Regions from separate parts of the Sporosarcina sp. QA0331 genome, predicted to be linked through region 2. Evidence: riboswitches for the same ligand, from Rfam matches in the RefSeq annotation. Region 2 holds a riboswitch; each other region holds the start of a gene.
What was found. Region 2 has a riboswitch for S-adenosylmethionine ahead of metA (homoserine O-acetyltransferase MetA). Riboswitches for the same ligand answer to the same signal wherever they lie in the genome.

Region 1: another riboswitch for S-adenosylmethionine. It lies ahead of AC0L13_RS00865 (O-acetylhomoserine aminocarboxypropyltransferase/cysteine synthase family protein); the one in region 2 lies ahead of metA (homoserine O-acetyltransferase MetA).
Region 3: another riboswitch for S-adenosylmethionine. It lies ahead of AC0L13_RS01740 (methionine ABC transporter ATP-binding protein); the one in region 2 lies ahead of metA (homoserine O-acetyltransferase MetA).

What each region holds. Positions count from the first base shown of each region.
Region 1 covers NZ_CM147850.1:154,829-161,152, reverse strand. Annotated here, with positions in the region: gene AC0L13_RS00870 (homoserine dehydrogenase) at 1-218, opposite strand, end outside; gene AC0L13_RS00865 (O-acetylhomoserine aminocarboxypropyltransferase/cysteine synthase family protein) at 274-1,569, opposite strand; SAM riboswitch class I at 1,691-1,806, opposite strand; gene AC0L13_RS00860 (hypothetical protein) at 1,979-2,152, shown strand; gene AC0L13_RS00855 (glycerol-3-phosphate acyltransferase) at 2,149-2,787, shown strand; gene AC0L13_RS00850 (sulfite exporter TauE/SafE family protein) at 2,817-3,590, opposite strand; gene AC0L13_RS00845 (sulfurtransferase TusA family protein) at 3,644-3,874, opposite strand; gene AC0L13_RS00840 (MBL fold metallo-hydrolase) at 3,904-5,031, opposite strand; gene AC0L13_RS00835 (sulfurtransferase TusA family protein) at 5,064-5,630, opposite strand; gene AC0L13_RS00830 (rhodanese-like domain-containing protein) at 5,680-5,976, opposite strand; gene AC0L13_RS00825 (DsrE/DsrF/DrsH-like family protein) at 5,993-6,324, opposite strand, start outside.
Region 2 covers NZ_CM147850.1:1,204,935-1,211,258, forward strand. Annotated here, with positions in the region: gene AC0L13_RS05730 (prolyl oligopeptidase family serine peptidase) at 1-164, shown strand, start outside; gene AC0L13_RS05735 (M23 family metallopeptidase) at 196-1,176, opposite strand; gene AC0L13_RS05740 (thioredoxin family protein) at 1,325-1,642, shown strand; gene AC0L13_RS05745 (glycerophosphodiester phosphodiesterase) at 1,790-2,509, opposite strand; gene AC0L13_RS05750 (AbrB/MazE/SpoVT family DNA-binding domain-containing protein) at 2,598-2,876, opposite strand; gene AC0L13_RS05755 (YitT family protein) at 3,072-3,929, shown strand; SAM riboswitch class I at 3,985-4,092, shown strand; gene metA (homoserine O-acetyltransferase MetA) at 4,288-5,196, shown strand; gene AC0L13_RS05765 (YetF domain-containing protein) at 5,302-6,015, shown strand; gene AC0L13_RS05770 (TetR/AcrR family transcriptional regulator) at 6,136-6,324, shown strand, end outside.
Region 3 covers NZ_CM147850.1:333,953-340,276, forward strand. Annotated here, with positions in the region: gene AC0L13_RS01725 (M20 family metallopeptidase) at 68-1,264, opposite strand; gene AC0L13_RS01730 (MetQ/NlpA family ABC transporter substrate-binding protein) at 1,266-2,126, opposite strand; gene AC0L13_RS01735 (methionine ABC transporter permease) at 2,177-2,839, opposite strand; gene AC0L13_RS01740 (methionine ABC transporter ATP-binding protein) at 2,829-3,854, opposite strand; SAM riboswitch class I at 3,960-4,065, opposite strand; gene AC0L13_RS01745 (lysophospholipid acyltransferase family protein) at 4,397-4,954, shown strand; gene AC0L13_RS01750 (serpin family protein) at 5,036-6,283, shown strand.

The DNA of each region.
Region 1 (6,324 bases), 1.1 Mb from region 2:
TCGATTTCGGGATTATTCCATATTTCCTGAATGTCGTCGGTGAATTTCGCTCCTTGAATCGGCTTGCGTCTTTTCGCCTTGTCTTTCACAAGGATGGATACGACATCAACTGTGAAACCAGTGCTCTCTTTAATCTCCTCCCGCTTCTCCTGCAGGATTCTATACACACCTTCACCGACCGTACCAAAACCGAGTATGGCCACTTTAATTGACGGCATTATACCACCCTTCCTTCCTAACTTTGCTTTGTCATTTTAAATCAAAGTCGCTCTATTATCGGACTTCGACAGGCGCAGCTTTCTCAATCGCCTGCTGCAAGTCTGCAATCGTATCTTCCGTAGACTCAAGTCCGACAGACAGACGGATCAATTCTTCTGGCGTTCCCGTCTTTTTCAAGTCCTCAGCAGACAATTGCTGATGTGTCGTCGATGCAGGATGGATGATAAGTGATTTTGCATCCCCTACATTCGCTACGTGTGACCACAACGTAATATTGTCGATCACTTTGCGTCCTGCTTCACGTCCACCTTTAATACCGAAGACGATGATGGAGCCGAAGCCATTTTTCAAGTATTTCTTAGCATTTTCATACGTCGGATGGTCTTCCAATCCTGCGTATGTTACCCACTCTACAGATGGATGCGATTTTAGGAACTCAGCCACTTTAACGGCATTTTCGTTATGACGAGTAACACGCAAATGAAGCGTCTCTAGCCCTTGTAGGAAGTTGAAAGCACTATCCGGATCTAGGCAAGGCCCGAAGTCGCGCAGTAATTGGACGCGAAGCTTTGTCGCAAATGCAGCTGCCGCAGTGTCAATACCGTATCGAAGTCCGTTGTACGTTGTATCAGGCTCTGTAAAGCCAGGGAATTTCCCTCTCGTCCAGTCGAATTTCCCCGCGTCTACAACGACGCCGCCGATTGTTGTTCCATGGCCGCCGATCCATTTCGTCGCGGAATGAATGACAACGTCCGCCCCGAACTCGATTGGATTCGATCCGTATGGGGATGCAAATGTGTTATCGATGATGAACGGGATTTCATTCTCATGCGCAATGTTTGCGACCGCTTCGATATCGAGCACTTGAAGGCTCGGGTTCCCGATTGTTTCAGCGAATATCGCTTTTGTTTTGTCCGTGATTGCAGCACGGAAGTTTTCAGGGTTTTCTGCATCGACGAATTTTACATTGATGCCGTAGCGAGGAAGCGTGACGGCGAATAGATTATACGTTCCACCGTATAGGTTGCCCGCCGCGACGATCTCGTCCCCAACTCCAGCAATGTTCAAAATGGAAAAGGCGATAGCGGCCATACCGGAAGAAAGAGCGACAGCGGCTGTTCCACCTTCTAAAAGTGCAACTCTTTCTTCAAAGACAGCAACAGTCGGATTCGTGATTCTTGTGTAAATATTGCCTGCTTCTTGCAAGCCGAATAAGTTTTGGGCATGTTCAGTATCGCGGAAAACAAATGCAGTAGTACGGTGGATCGGCACAGCGCGTGAACCTGTAATAGGATCCGGCTTTTGGCCTCCGTGTAAAAGAAGAGTTTCTGGTTGAAGTTGGTTTGTCATTTTTATTACCTCCAGTGGATTTTTTTAAGATGAAAAGGCAATGCGGAGGCGTTGGGGGTTTTTGGAATAAAAAAAATAACCCCTTTCGCTAAGAGAAGGGTTACGCTTTCGCTTATTCCTCCTCTTATCTTTCAGACCGTTTGCACGAATCTGTAGGAAGTAGCACCTTTGCAAGTTCGTCACTTGCCGGTTGCCGGGCATCGCAGGGCCTAGTCCCTCCGCCGCTCTTGATAAGAGTTTGGGTATTCAGTTTTTCATCTTGTTGAACAGTATAGGAGACTCTTTTTGAAAAGTCAAGAGGTGAATTTATTTTTTTCTGAAACTTCCGCTTTATCTCTGATGTTATAATAGTTTTAGTAATTGGACTGACGGCGCAGGTGTGCTTGCATCGGACGTGGAACCTGCCTCTTTGGTCGCGTGGACACTTGCTTTGGACACGGAAGCACCCTCTTTGGACGCGCAGACACTCACTTTGGACGCGGGAGGGCCTTCTTTGGACGTGCAGCTACTTGCTTTGGACGCGATTCAACAGGCTTTGGACGTTGGTGCATATGAATATATTAATTTTGGAGGATTTATATGACGTTATGGATTTTGGGCATAGTCATTTGTGGTTATTTAGTCGGCTGCTTGCACGGTTCGACAGTTGCACATTGGATTTCTGGGGTTAATTTAAAAGAGACTGGTGTGAAAAATGCTGGGGCGTCGAATGCGATGATTGTTCTCGGGAAACGGTATGGCGCTCTTGTTGCATTAATTGATATCGGCAAAGGCGTTCTCGCGGTCATTGCGGTAAGATTGCTAGCAGGACATTTCGGACTGCCTGTAGAATCTATCATATTGTTATTATTTGTTGTCGGCGCAGCCGTTATATTCGGCCATAATTTTCCGTTCTATATGAAGTTCAACGGTGGTAAAGGAACGGCTACCGTAATCGGTGTACTTTTCGCCATCGATTGGCGATTCGGGCTTGCCGGGCTTGCTTTATTCATACTGGTTGCCCTTCTCACCGACATTCTTGTCATCGGCGTCTTCATGCTCTATATTACTCTCTTCGTCATGGCCGTTTGGCTCGATGGTTATTGGCCGATACTGATTGCCGTGTTGCTTTCCTTAATGGCGATCTGGAAGCATATCGAAAACTTCAAGCGAATTCGAAAAGGGACTGAACCACGGATTCGTGCATCATTCAAGAAAAAACAGAAGCACTCGGAATGAGGCTTCTGTTTTTTCTTATGCTATCCTTATCAAAAATCCAACCAAATCTTCACAGCCGTCCCTAAAATCAACACCGCCAATATACCCTGCAATATTTTCGTATTCATCTTCTGTCCCGCCTTTGCCCCTAGTGGAGCAGCAAGGATACTCGCTACAATCATGATGGCGGCTGGTCCGTAAAGAACTTGGTCAGTCACGATCTTCCCTACCGTCGAACCGATCGATGAGATGAATGTGATAGCAAGTGACGTTGCAATTGTCATGCGTGTCGGGATTTTCAAAACGACGAGCATGATCGGAACTAGAATAAAAGCACCTGCAGCTCCGACAATCCCAGCAGCAATGCCGACGATGAAAGCAAGTACGGCTGCAAGCCATTTATTGAAAACGACTTGATCCGCCGGAATATCATCCAGTCCTTTTTTCGGAATGAACATCATGACGGCCGCAATCGTTGCCAAAATGCCATACACGAGATTGATGCTTCCTTCTGATATCAAATTGGAACCATACCCTCCGATAAAGCTTCCGACTAAAATCGCACTTCCCATATAAATGATCAATGTCTTGTTAAGATATCCGCCTTTCCGGTACGCCCACACTCCGGATATTGTCGCGAAGAACACTTGGATTGCACTGATTCCTGACACTTCGTGTGCAGAGAATGCGGCAATTCCGAGCAATGGCGGAATGTATAATAGCATCGGATATTTGATAATTGATCCACCGATTCCGACCATGCCGGAAACGAAGGACCCTATAAATCCAATGAGAAAAATGGTAACGAGAAATGTCAAATCCATAAAATCACTCTCCTTAATTAGGAAAAGGGTATCTGTTTAGATACCCCCACCCTTTATTCAGCTTTCTTAATCCAGAACATGAAGACGCCTGCTTCTTCTTTTTGGTCAATCATTTCATGGCCGCTTGATTTTGCCCATGCTGTCAAATCAGCAACCGAACCTTTGTCAGTCGCTTGAATTTCTATAATTTCTCCTACTTCCAATTCCTTAATTGCCTTTCTTGTTCGTACAACCGGCATTGGGCATGCCAACCCTTTTGCGTCTAATACTTTTTTTACGTCCATTTGGTCATCTTCTCCTTATAATTAATTTGTCACCGTACCGCGCAACGGTTCGGTCCAATTTCCATTTCACGCTGTGTTTCCTCATTTGGCGCAATTTTACCCATGTTCATTTGACGGATTTCTTGGTATGCGTTCGGTTGAGGAGGCAAGTTTCCCGTCACCAATTGCCTGAATTCCTGTTCATCCTTAATATTCAAACCGTGGTTAACCTCAAATAGCTTCCCTAACTTTTCGGAGACACTTCCGTCGTCATTCAATTCTTCGATAATCATGAAGTGCGCCGGAAGAACGAGAAGATCCTTCGCTAACTCGCGGTAGCGGCTATACAAAGTCTCCCGCAAATCACCGACCCAATCTTCCGCCAATCCCGCAAGGTCAGGTCTCCCGATTGAATCAATGAATAAAATGTCTCCTGTCAATAAATAAGCGTCATCGACAATAAACGAAGTGGAGCCGATTGTATGGCCCGGTGAATAGAGCGCCTGAATATCGATTTTCGATGTCCCTACAGTTATGACACGGCCATCTTCTAACGGTTCGTATGCAAACGTTACTTCTTTCGCGTCTTTCGGCGGGAGCCAGTATGTTCCATTCACGGCTTCGGCAATTTTACGCCCGCCGGAAATATGATCAGCGTGCAAATGTGTATCGAGTACGTTCGTAATTTTCACGTCCAATTGTTTCGCGAAATCAAGGAAGACATCCGTCATTCTTGTCGCATCTACAATGACCGCTTCACCGTTTGACATGATCATGTAAGAAAGGCAACCTTTTCCGATGCGCACGAATTGATAAATCGAGCCGCCATCCTTCAAGTCACCTATTTTCACCGGCTCCAAATGCTCGCTCCACGCCTTCATGCCTCCTTGTAAATAGGAAACATCACGTCCCTCTTCAGCAAGCATTTCCGCGACGAAAACTGAAGAGCCTTCCTTTGCACAGATGACGATAATATCTTGATCGGTCGGGATTTGTGGAAGAATTTCTTCTACACCGTCCAATAGATCGAAATATGGGACATTCAAGTATTGAATGTTATCCCCTTCAATTTTCCAATCTGCGAATGCATCTTCATTACGGACATCCAAAATGAAGAAGTTCTCTTTATTGATCACCTTTTTTGCGACTTCCGCAGCCGTCATTGGTGTTACTGTCATACTTATCTCCTCCTATCTAGCAAAGTTCGTTATTAAATAGATTTTTCTATGGGACCGTTCCATCCACTCATGCCGGGTACAACATTTTTTACGTTCTTGAATCCTGCTACAGCAAGTTTTTGTGCAGCCATGTCGCTCCGATTGCCTGATCGGCAAACAATGTAGATAGAAGCTTCTTTATCTAATTCGTTAAAAGATTTTTCAATATCACCAAGAGGCAGCGACTGCGCTCCTGAAATATGGCCGAAAGCGAATTCCGCAGCTTCACGGACATCCAATAAAACAATCTCCTCTCGGTTCGAAAGTGCGGTTTCCAATTCTTCATTGGAAACGACATGAGGATAGCTCATTTCCTCTTTTTCCCCTCCTTCGGATTTTCGTAAATAATGGGTAAGCACTCCATCTTCTTCCGTTGTGCCTAAAAATTGATGTCCTGAACTTCCCGCCCAAGCTTTGAGGTCGGCGGAAGAACCTTTATCGGTTGCCTGAACCTCAAGGACACTACCGAGTTCCAACTCTTTCATTGCTTTTCTCGTCTTGACGACTGGCATTGGGCACGCCAAGCCTTTCGCATCGATTATGTGATCTGCTTTTATCATTTTCCGTCTCTCCAAGTACCCGCAGGGGTATATTTTTCTTTATAAAAAATTACTTAGTAGGGCCTTCCCAAGCCAACATACCGCCAGTCATATTTATGACTTGGTATCCGTAACTTTCCAAGAACTTCGTTGCCTGCCCGCTGCGTCCGCCAGAGCGACAAACCATAATATATTCCTTCGCTTTATCCAATTCGTTCATGCGGAACTCCAACAACCCTAAAGGGATATTGATCGCGCCAGGAATTTTACCTTCAGCTACTTCGTCGACTTCACGGACATCGATAATGTTCAGCGGTTGCCCAGCAGATAATTTTGTTTCGATTTCTTTTGCTGTCACTTCATTCATGTTGTTTCCTCCTAATTTAGATAAATAAATTCACACTGCCATCTTGTGCATCAGCTAAATAAGCAGCTACCCCTGCATAGTCAATCCCATCTAGCAATTCGTCTTGATGAAGACCTAACAAATCCATCGTCATCGTACAAGCGACAAGTTTAATATCCTGTTCTTGCGCTAGTTCAATCAATTGGGGAAGCGTCATCGCATTATGTTTTTCGATGACGTGCTTAATCATTTTTGGTCCCATTCCAGCCATATTCATTTTCGAGATGCCCATCTTATTAGCACCACGAGGCATCATTTTCCCAAACATCTTTTCAAGGAACCCTTTCTTCACGGGAACATGCTCTTCTT
Region 2 (6,324 bases):
AATTCGCAGCGACTTTGCAGGCAACTTATGAAGGGGATAACCCAATCTTACTCCGTGTCGAAAAAAATGCAGGTCATGGGCTCGGAAAACCAACCGTCAAAATTATCGAGGAACAAACAGATGTCTTCTCGTTCTTATTCAAGACGTTGAACGTACAACTATAAGAAGAGAGGCTGTCTCAATGCCGAGACAGCCTCATTTTTGCCGTTCCCAATTCCGAAGGGCAGGAAATGGATCGAAGGCCCATTCAATCCGGCCGTTGTATTTATACACTCCATAATGCAGATGCGGCGGAAACTTTCCAGATGTCCCTACTTTTCCGTATCCTGTGCTGCCGACGAATCCAAGAAGCGTTCCGGGTTCTACAATGTCGCCTTCCTTAATGCCTTTATCAAAATACGCTAAATGGGCAAAGTAATGATATGTGTTATGGTTGTCGCGGATGCCGACGCGCCATCCACCGTATTCATTCCACCCTAATACTTCAACGACGCCGTAGGAAGTGGCAACGACGGGAACACCATAGCCTGCAAAAATATCCGTTCCTTCATGGATACGGCGACCACCCCAACCGCGGCTTGAGCCCCAAGTGCTGCGATATGTGTAGTGGTGACCTTTTGGAATCGGGAATACATGCTTATCCAGTTCGACAGTTTCAAAATGCTTATACAACTTGGCGATTGTCACAATCTGATTGACGGTCGCTTCCCGCTTATAATAGTGCCATAATGCCGCTTTGAATTCATTTTCATCGGGTCCGTACATGGCTAAATGTGAAGCCATTGTTTGCAGTACATCCATTGGGTCAGACAAGTCAGCCATTCCGTCTCCGTTGCCATCCGTCCCTTTGCCGCCAAAAAGCGTAATAGTCGTGGCGGAAGCGTCCGTATAATCAGGATTCAAAGCGCCGAACCAATGATCAACAGAGTACTGAATGGAAATAGGTCCTTCCACCTTCGTTAGATCGTTGCGAACTTGTTGGATATTCCGTTCAAATTGATCGATCGCAGCAAGGTGGTACCACGGAACGAGTTCACTTGCGAATTGCAAATAAAATCCCATCCGCTCCTCCATAATCTCCTTTTCGCTCCGTTGCTCGGAAGCAAAGGCGATGGCAGGCGTTAGACAAAGACAGATCATTATACATACCAAAGCAATCATGTAATGGATACGCAAGGGGAAACCTCCTTTGTTGAATGATTAGAATTCCCCGATCGTTCGATTTCATGACTTTTTTGTTTCTGCTAAAAATCGTCATCGTATGGTGGAATCTACGTTGGGTGATATACTTTAGGAGAGATGAAAATAGAAGGAGAGAGTATGAATGGAAAAACTTCAATCGGTTGAGCAGTTTGAGCAATTGAAAAATGAGGAGCGGACGATGTTTATGTTTTCGGCGGATTGGTGCCCGGATTGTAGGGTAATTGAGCCATTCTTGCCTAGCATTGAGGCGGATTATCCGGAATATACATTCATTTATGTTGACCGTGATGATTTTATTGATGTTTGTCAGCAGTTGGATGTGTTTGGGATCCCGAGTTTTATTGCTTTCCATAATGGGGAAGAGGTTGGGCGTTTTGTAAGTAAGGATCGGAAGACGAAGGAAGAGATTGAGGAGTTCATTAACGGTTTGGATGCATGAAAAAAGAGATATCGCTAATCCTTAGAGGGATGGCGATGTCTCTTTTTTTATGGGCCCGATTTCGCTACAGGGATTGCTTTCCGCATCCTGCTCGCAAACGCCGTTCTTCGTAACAGCGTTCGCTTCAGTCCTCTCCCCAATGCATTTTTATTTAGAGAAAAAATTAGCCATTTTTTCTGGGTAGTCGGTGAAGATGGATTGGACTCCGGCTTGTTTTAGGATTGTTGCGTATGTTTCGTCGTTGACTGTGAATGTTCTGACTGGCATGCCGCTTTTTATGACTTCGGTGATGGATGGGCGGACTGCGGCAGGGAAGAGGATGTGAAGGGCATCCGCCGGTATTTTTTGTAGATAGTCCAACGGGTGGACGAGTACTTCCATGAATAATGCAGCTGTCTCGATTTGAGGATTGAGTTGCTTGACGAGCTGGATGGCAGTGTGGTCAAAAGATGAAATGATAACGTGGGATTCCAGTTGCCTTTCCGCAATTAATTCAAGCACTTTTTCGACCATTCCTCCGTATGGGAAAATATCTGATTTCAACTCGATGTTCAGTTTATGATCCGTCGAATCGAATACATCGAGGACTTCCTTCAAGGTTGGGATTTTTTCACCTTGGAATTCGGGTGCAAACCAGCTGCCGAAGTCATATGTTTTCAATTCTATCAAGGACATATCTTTCACATAGCCTGTTCCATTTGAAGTCCGGTCGATTGTTTCATCGTGGATGACGACGAGTTCACCATCCTTTGTCATATGTACATCGAATTCAACTCCAAAAACAGGGAGACGAGCTGCCTCCTTGAAGGCGGCAATCGTGTTTTCCGGATAGTTTCCGGATGCGCCCCTATGTGCAATAATCTTCATTTAGCTTCCTCCGTTTTCAAATATCAGATCATTTTTCTCGCAACAAAAGGGACACGGTCTTAACCGTTGCCCCTTCATTCGGAAATAGTCAATCCCAAGTTTTATTTGCTTCGATTTCTTTTTTCAGGATTTCCGCACCTTTAGGACTTATATACATGCCATTTGAAAGTTTTGTGTTTTCGGGGGTGATTTCTCCGGTTACGATGCACGCCGCATCCACCACATATTTTCGAAGAATGATCATATCATCGTCAACAAAGATTTCCATTGGTGCACCTTTTTCGAGCTTCAATGTATTTCTTAATTCTTTTGGGATTACAATCCGGCCAAGATGGTCGACTTTCCTGACAATACCTAAACTTCGCATAGTATCCTCCCTGACATTATGTTTTTGTGTACTTTTGTCTACAATTATACCAGTTAATTAGAAAAATACAAAAAAATGAATATACTCTCTTCTAGTCTCCTATTCTCTCTATTCCTCTTATCTATGCTTTAAAACGTTTCTGAACAACGTTTTTTCTGATAGAATAGTTAAGTCTTTTAAGAAAGGAGAACAATTATGTCATTCATCCAGAGAAAGTCGGTTGTTTTCGACTATGTCCAAATCATTATCGGAGCGACTTTGGTCGGTCTTTCGTTCAATATATTTTTATTGCCATCGCGCATTGCGGCGGGCGGCATTTCTGGTGTCAGTACGATCCTCTATGAATTATTCGGATACAATCCCGCATACGTCCAATGGCTTATTAATATCCCACTTATCGTTGTCGGGTTATTGCTTGCAGGAAAGGAATTCAGTGCAAAGACGATTGTCGGTACTTTTTTCGTACCATTTGTCATCTATTTGACGCACGGACTCCATTTGAATGTTGATAATCCGCTACTTAGTTCTATTTACGGCGGTATCATGCTCGGAATTGGACTGGGGATAGTGTATAGGGGGAATGGATCGACAGGAGGCACTGCCTTAATTGCCCAACTACTGAAAAAGTATACGGGCATTTCAAGCGGGTTTTCCCAATTGATTGTTGATGGGATTGTCGTTGTCACATCCGCTTTCGTATTCAATTTTGAACTTGCATTATACGCGCTTATGTCGATTTACGTAACGAGCAAAGTAATCGATTTCGTCCAACTGCAAACTTCACCGACAAAGCTCGTTCTCATCATTACGGAAAATGAAGAGAAAATCCAATCGGTCATTCAAAATGAAATTGACCGGGGTTTGACGAAAGTGAAGTCGACGGGAGGATATTCGAATGACGAGAAAACAATGATCTTTTGCGTCGTGGAACAGTCAGAAGCCGTCTACTTGAAAAAATTGCTTCAAACCGCGGAACCGTCGTCATTTGTCATTTTCTTGAACGCTTCAGAAATATTAGGACTTGGTTTTTCAAAAGCGAAAATTCATCGATGATAAAAAATCAGTATACAATTCGGATAATGATGATATAATAGTTTCAATTGAATATTTCTTATCAAGAGAAGCTGAGGGATTTGGCCCGATGAAGCTTCAGCAACCTCTGCGTCCGCAGGAAGGTGCTACCTCCAACAAGATGTTAAATCTTGAGAGATAAGAACGGAGAAGTTTTAAGCGAATCCTCGTTCCTATCTTATGGAACGGGGTTTTTTTAACGTCTAGACTTCGGGCGCCGTAGGCTTGGGTCATAAGTCAAAGCTGCTTTGTGGCAAAAAGCGCCACGCCGCATCTTCGCCTTATGCCTGTCGCCTATTGGCAGGCGCCCTGCGCTTTTGAATAATAAGGGGGAGACGAAATGCCAATCAATATACCTGAACATTTACCGGCACGCGAGTTGTTGAAAGAAGAGAGGATTTTCGTAATGGATGAAGGGCGGGCGACAACACAGGATATCCGCCCGTTAAATATTCTTATTTTGAATTTAATGCCAGAAAAAGAAAAAACAGAGCTTCAGCTGCTTCGACTGCTCGGCAATACGCCGCTGCAAGTGAATGTTATGTTTTTAAATACCGCAACGTATGAATCAAAAAATGTAAGCAAAAATCATTTGGACTCTTTCTATACAACATTCGAACACATCAAAAATAGACGTTATGATGGATTGATCATAACTGGAGCGCCGATTGAACATCTTGCGTTCGAGGATGTCGTTTACTGGGATGAATTAAAACAAATTATGGATTGGTCCAAAACAAATATCACTTCGACACTACATATTTGCTGGGGCGCACAAGCTGCCCTTTATCATCATTACGGTATCGATAAATTTGAATTGCCAAAAAAGCTATCGGGCATTTATAGTCATCAATTGACCGATCCGACTGTCGAATTGGCACGTGGCTTTAACGATCTGTTCTATGCACCCCATTCGCGGTATACGTCAGTGTCAATCGAGGAGATCGAGCAAGAGCAAGACCTTCAATTATTGGCAGTTTCAGAAGAAGCCGGCGCATTCATCATCCTTTCAAAGGACGGCAAACAGATCATGATTACGGGACATTTGGAATATGACGCATGCACGCTCGGCGAAGAATATGAGAGGGATCTAAAAAAAGGGATCGAAATTGAAATTCCTGAAAACTATTTCCCAGATGACAATCCAAAAAAGCAGCCATTGAATACATGGCGCTCCCATACACATCTTCTTTTCTCAAACTGGTTGAATTATTACGTGTATCAAGCGACACCGTTTGAATGGGAATAATATTTATAAGCAAAGCAGGGATTTTAGCGATTCCTGCTTTGCTTTTTTAATGCTGTATATTTTAATAGTTCAATCACACACTAGCTCTAGTGGAGGTGTGAACAGATGATTTCAGACGCAATTGAAAATATGGATTTTTGGGAAATGCTTTTTAGAACAACTTTTGCTTTTATCATTCTTATGATACTCGCCAGATTGATGGGGAAAAAACAGATTTCCCAGCTAACATTTTTCCATTACGTTACAGGTATTACAATAGGATCCATTGCTGCCGAGATATCTGCTCAATCAGAAACCCCTTTTTTAAATGGGGCAGTTGCGATGATTTGGTGGGCTTTATTAACGATATTCGTGAACTTATTAACGATGAAATCGAAAAAAGCGAGAATCATATTCGATGATCAGCCTACGATTATAATCCATAGAGGAAAAATAAGTGAACAAGGGATGAAGAAAGCCCGCCTCACATTGAATGATCTGAATATGATGCTCCGCGAGCAAAGTATTTTTACGGTCACAGACGTGAACTATGCCATTCTCGAAACGAACGGGCAATTAAGTGTCATGAAAAAAGCGAGCCAGGAAGCCGCTACCCGCAAAGATGTTAAAGCGCCTGGCCAAGAGCCAAAGTATATCCCGACAGAAATCATTTCGGACGGGAAATTGATCAAAGAAAACTTGACCGAGCTGAGCCTAACAGAAGAATGGGTATATGAGCAACTAAAGAAAAATGGAATCGGTAAAGTGGAACAAGTGTATTATGCGGAAATCCTTAAAGACGGAAGCCTCCATATCGATCAGCGAACAGAAGAAAAATAATTCAAGCTATAATCGTATTTAAAAACCGGGGGCTAAAATGTCTTCATGCCCCCGACTGTTAGTATTTCTATATATATGGTATAATGACTGACAGTCATTCAGTGGAAGGGTGGACGGCAATTGGATAAGAAAGAAAGAATCATAAAAGCGGCTATTGAAGTTTTTCGTGAGCAAGGCATCGAGAAGACAAAGATATCCGATATCGTGAAAGTGGCAGGGATTGCGCAAGGAACGTTCTATTTATATTTCCCATCGAAGTTGTCACTCATGCCAGCAATCGCTGAAGTCATGGTCGAAAAAACATTGGAG
Region 3 (6,324 bases), 870 kb from region 2:
ATGGGGTATATATGCATTAAAAAACCGGACAATACACGAATGGAAAGTGTTGTCCGGTTTGCTATGTTTACTGATGTGATTTTGCTTCCAATGCTTGCGCGTGACTTACTTTAACTTCGCTTAAAAGTGCTGCGTCTGTCAGTAAGTCAAGCCCTGTTTTTGCAAGCGCTTCTGCGCCGATCAGGAGCGCTTCCATACCGCGATCAGATTTGGCTGCTTCGCGGAACGGTACAGTATGTCCGATCAAATCATCATCACCAATTTTAATATAAGGATGGGCAGTAGGCACTTCATAACTGATATTTCCTGCATCTGTCGATCCAAGACCTTTTCTTTTTTCAGTATAGACGATTTCCCCAAGAGATTCGAGGTTGTTTTTCACTGCTTGATCAAGTGCGTCTGTAATGACGAAATCTTTCACTTCATTTTGAAAGCGTTCGATTTTGACAGTAGCGCCAGTAGAAAGTGCGGCACCTTCTGCAATATTCCGTATTTTTGCCGCGATTTCTTCTGTCCGTTTCCAAGTGGACGCGCGAATGAAAAACCGTGCTGAAGCATATTCGGGAATTATGTTCGGCGCTTCGCCGCCATGTGTAATGATGCCGTGCACACGGATATCTTGCGGGAATTGTTGACGAAGTGCATTAATACCGTTGAAGAGTAATATGACTGCGTCAAGTGCGTTAATGCCATGCTCGGGTGCACCTGAAGCATGGGCTGGCTTGCCGTAAAAATGGAAATCCAATGGATCGACAGCTAACGAGTTTGACGTTACGCCTGTTTTTCCGGAAGGATGGGCCATTAATGCAACGTCTACATCACTTAAATAACCGTGGCGGACGAAACTTCCTTTGGCACTGCCGTTTGGACCGCCTTCTTCTGCAGGAGTTCCTAGGACGACCACTTTTCCGCCAGTAGATTCAAGTTCTTTGGAAAGTGCAATCGCAGCGGCGACACTCGTCGTTCCAATAATATTATGTCCGCAAGCATGGCCGATTCCTGGCAGGGCATCGTATTCTGCCAAATAAGCAATTGTCGGACCTGGTTTCGAACTTGAGAACTGTGCGTAAAACGCGGTTTCGTGACCTGCAACATTTGTTTCCACTTCGAACCCTTCGGAGCGAAGCAAAGTCGTTAATTGCTCACAGGCAAAATACTCTTCATTTCCGATTTCAGGGTTGGCGTGGATCGATAGGCTCGTTTCAACAAAGCGTGCACGATTTTCCGTTAAAAATGAATGGATTTGATTGGTTGTCGTCGTCAATTTACTCTTCCCCCTTCAATTGTTCGAATGTATCGATTAGCTGATCTTGCGGTATGTTCAATAAAATTGAGCCGCCATTCGTTTCTTCTTCAATTGCTTTCTTCACTTGTTCAGACTGGTAAAGCTCGATGATTTTTAAATACGTCTCGTTTTGTGCATCCTCCGCACGTGCTGCAAAGACATTCACATAAGGTAAGGCGTTTTCACTGTCGCCATCTTCCAAAAAGATTGGATCCTCAATAGGATTGAACCCGGCCTGTCCAGCGATCCCGTTGTTGATAAGGGATGCTGCAACATCTTGTAGTACACGGGGCGTCTGTTGCGCAACCATAGGGATGATTTCCAAGTTTTTAGGGTTCTCTTCTATGGATGTTGTATCTCCGAAAAGTCCAGTGCCTTCTTTTAATTTGATGAGGCCTGCAGTTTCCAATAATCGTAAAGCACGTCCTAAATTAGAAGGGTCATCGGGAACCGCAATTTTGTCGCCTTCTTTTATGTCGGAAATATCGTCAAGCTTATCGGAATAAATGCCGAGCGGAGCGATAACAGTTGAACCAATCGGTACGATATCAACATTGTTCTCTTCAGCAAATTGACTTAAAAATGCGATATGCTGGAATGAATTCAAATCGATGTCGCCATTGGCAAGCGCATTGTTCGGTAATGTGTAGTCCGCGAATTCTTTCAACTCAATTGTAATGCCTTCTTCTTTCGCCAACTCTTTTAGCACATTCCACTGCTCACCGTCTGCTCCAGTAACACCAATTACTACAACATCATCGTTAGCAGATCCATTATTACCGCAGGCAGCAAGAATGGATAGCAGTAAAAGAATTCCAAGTGATTTAATAATGTTTTTCATAGTGAATCCTCCAATTGTTTTTTATTTAAAAATGTTTCAATTTGAATTTGTTAACGGCGCATCACTTTCTTAGATAAGAAGTTTCCGATCCATTGCGCAAACTGAACAAGAATAATCAGAATAACGACCGTAACAAACATGACTGAACTGTCGAATCGTTGGTAGCCATGCGTCATCGCAACGTGGCCCAATCCGCCACCGCCAACTGTCCCTGCAACAGCTGAAAAGTCGATCAAACCGACCGTAACGAAAGTCAATCCAAGGATGAGTGGTCCAAGCGCTTCAGGGATCAATACTGTGAAAATGATTTGGCGCGGACTTGCTCCCATTGCTTCAGCAGCTTCGATGACACCCGGATCGATACTGATCAAGTTGTTTTCGACGACTCTTGCGACAACGAACGATGCAGCAATCGTCATTGGGAAAATGGCAGCCGCCGTCCCGATCGTCGTTCCAATCACTTCGCGTGTAACAGGTGAAAGAACGAAAAGCAAAATGATGAAAGGAATCGGACGAATGATGTTAATAAAGAAATTTAGTAAACCTGAAATGAACCGATTTTCAAGTATATTTCCTTCTCTTGTGGTAAACAGAAGAATGCCTAATGCCATCCCGATAATTGAACTAAAAACCAAAGTTCCTAAAACCATCGTAATCGTTTCACCGGTCGCCTCTACAATACGAATCCAAAACGTCTCCCAATTAACTTTCATTTGTATTCACCTCCTCAATGTCCACGATATCTTTCAATTCCTGGATACAAGCTGTCACTGCATCATTTTTTCCTTCGAATGAAACGACTAGATTGCCAAAAAACTGTTGCTGCAGTTCCCGGATAGAACCGTAAATGATATTGAAATCAATTTGATGCTTTCGAGTAACTGTTGATAAAATAGGGTCGCTTGCCCGTTCCCCTTTGAAAATGATGCGGTACAAAGTGGTTCCGCCTTTTGCCCGCCATTCATTAAGCAGTTGAGGGGAGGGCAAGCTTTGTTCAGTGGCGGCTATGAATTCTTTTGTCGTTGCATGCTGAGGATTGGTAAATGTTTCGAACACTTCGCCTTGTTCAATAACTATCCCCGTCTCCATTACGGCAACACGGTTGCAGACAGATTGGATAACCTGCATTTCGTGTGTGATCAGCAGGATTGTAATCCCTAATTCCCGATTCACTTTTTGCAATAGATTCAAAATATCACGCGTCGTGTTCGGGTCAAGTGCGGACGTCGCTTCGTCGCATAGCAGAATTTCCGGGTCTGTTGCAAGTGCGCGGGCAATGCCGACACGCTGTTTTTGCCCTCCTGATAATTGCTCGGGATAACTTTTCGCTTTATCCGCAAGACCTACGAATTGAAGAAGTTGTTTCACTTTTGCGTTCCGTTCTGCTTTAGGTACCTTTGATAGTTTCAAAGGGTATTCGACATTTTGTTCCACAGTGCGGGAAGAAAAGAGATTGAAGTTTTGAAATACCATTCCGATCTTTCTGCGCACTCCCCGAAGCTGTTTAGGCTTCAGTTCATGCAAGGGAGTTTTTTTGATAAGAATTTTCCCTTCAGTCGGACGTTCCAGGCCGTTGACAAGTCGGATCAATGTGCTCTTTCCGGCCCCGCTGAATCCGATAATGCCAAAAATATCGCCTTCCTCAACGTCAAATGTCACCTTTTTGACTGCTTCGACTTTCCTGTTTCCGACAACAAATGTTTTCGATACATTTTCGAATGTAATCATAAAATCCCCTCCAAATAAAAACGCCTTCTTTTTCCATATCTATAAGAAGATATGAAAAAAGAAGGCGTTTCTACTAAATTTGTAGAATATGAAAAAGCTTCTCTCTTCTTATCTTCCAAACAGAAAACTGTTTGCAGGAATTGGCACGTAGTTTAAAAAAACCGTTGCCGAGATGTCATAGGGCCTGTCCCTCAATCTCTCTTGATAAGAAATTTTGTATGAAATTTGAATTGCTTACAACTTTACCACGATTAAAAATAATGTCAACTAAGTTTATTAGTTTTGTTGAAGATTAAATATATAAATAAGTCTAATTATTATAAGTGGAGGAAGGATGAAGTTCCGTTCTTCTTGGTACGATGACGGTTTATATTCAATTAAATTTGTTGCATTTAACCGCAAAAAGTACCTGTCAATTTTGAAGGTAAACGTGGATTTTTTCGATCATACAAGCGGGATAAGTGCCTGGTTAGTTGTAAAATAATGTAGTTAGTTTATAATTAGTACCAGGTACTAAATGTTGATGATAACGGGAGGGCAACATGTATAAATTAACAGCCGCATTGGCAAAGTTCATCTTTTTCATCATTATCAAAATCGAATTAAAGAATATACACAAACTACCTGAAAATGGGGGATACGTAATTACGTGTGCACATCGAGGATGGTTGGAAATTATCGCGCTCGGTATTTCATTGCCTCGACCGATTCACTTCATGGCAAAGAAGGAACTCTTTAGAATAAAAATAGTTGCTGCTTTCTTAACGAACATTAAAGCTTTTCCAATTGACCGTGAAAACCCGTCACCTAGTAGTATTAAAAAGCCTATAAAATTACTGAAGTCCGGAGAAATTGTTGGGATATTTCCAAGTGGAACAAGGACAGCAGAGGGTGCCCCAGCAAAGCGCGGAGCCGTCACCATAGCTGGTCTGGCAAGAGTCCCGATTGTTCCGGTCACATATAAAGGGCCAGCGAATTTGAAAGACATTTGGAAATGCCGAAAAGCGACAATCACAATTGGCGATCATTTCTTTGTCGAGAAAGCGGGCAAAGAAGAAATCAGTACATATACGGAGAAATTAGAAAGGGAAATCAATTAGCTTGAAAATATAGAAGCAGGCATGTTTCTTGTAACCTTTTCCATCCCGATGAAGTCTACGTTTACAAGGACGGTGATTCATTTGAAAAGGAAATTTACCGCTTCACTTATTGGAATGATCCTATTGCTGCCTATGACGGGCTGTGGAACAAGTACTAATCAAAGCAGTCTTCAAATTGCTGAAGGAGTTGAATTTGGAGAAATGGATTATGAAACAATCGTTGAACCGAACAACGAATTGGGCTTCAAGTTACTAAAAGAAATCGAAGCGGATGATGACGGTAATCTGTTCATTTCTCCGACGAGTCTAATGATGGCGCTGGCGATGGTTTATAACGGCGCGGACGGAGTGACGAAGGAAGAAATCTCGAAAGCTTTACAAATGGAAGGGATAGACCCGATAGACCTGAATAAAGCAAATGCCTCCTTTATGACGATGCTGAATAAAGACAACGACGCCATTCAACTTCAAGTCGCCAACTCCATTTGGCTAAACGACCAATATAAGTTTCAAGACGGATTTGCTAATCAATCAAAGGATTATTTCAACGCGAAAATCATGGAAATTGACATTACGAGCAATGATTCGCCAAAACAAATCAATGACTGGGTGAAAAAAGCGACAAATGGCAAAATCGACAAAATGGTCGATGAACCGTTGGATGATAATCTAGTTGCGATGCTGTTGAACGCCATTTATTTCAAAGGAGATTGGACATATCCATTTGATAAAAAAGAGACTAATGATAAAGCGTTCTATCTCAATGACGGAACTGATAAAGAAGTATCTTTCATGAAGTTGCAGGAGAAGTTATTGTACATGGCGAACAGTGAATTCCAAGCCATTCAACTGCCGTATGCGGATGGCGAAATGAGCATGACAGTCATCTTGCCGAATGAAGGCGTTGGTTTAGATGTATTTCAAAGTACTTTAACAAATGGTAAATGGGAAGAAATTCAATCGGGGATGAATAGCACGCGTGGAACGATTCTTCTTCCGAAGTTCAAAATGTCGTATGAAACGGAACTAAATGATGCACTGGAAGCCCTCGGCATGGTAAGCGCATTCTCTGGTAATGCAGATTTTAGCAAGATGGTTGAAGGTGATGCTTCGCTGTTCATTAGCAAAGTTAAACAAAAAACATATATCGATGTGAATGAAGAAGGAACCGAAGCAGCTGCTGTGACAGGTATTCAAGTGGACACTACTTCTGCGCCTGTAGACGACCCATTCGTCATGGATGTGAACCGACCGTTTTTCTTTGCGATTACCGATGATGAAACAGGAGTTGTTTTGTTCATGGGCGTTGTCGCGAATCCTGAAATGTAGAAAAATTCAATTGTGAAAACGAAACATTCATGCTAAACTAT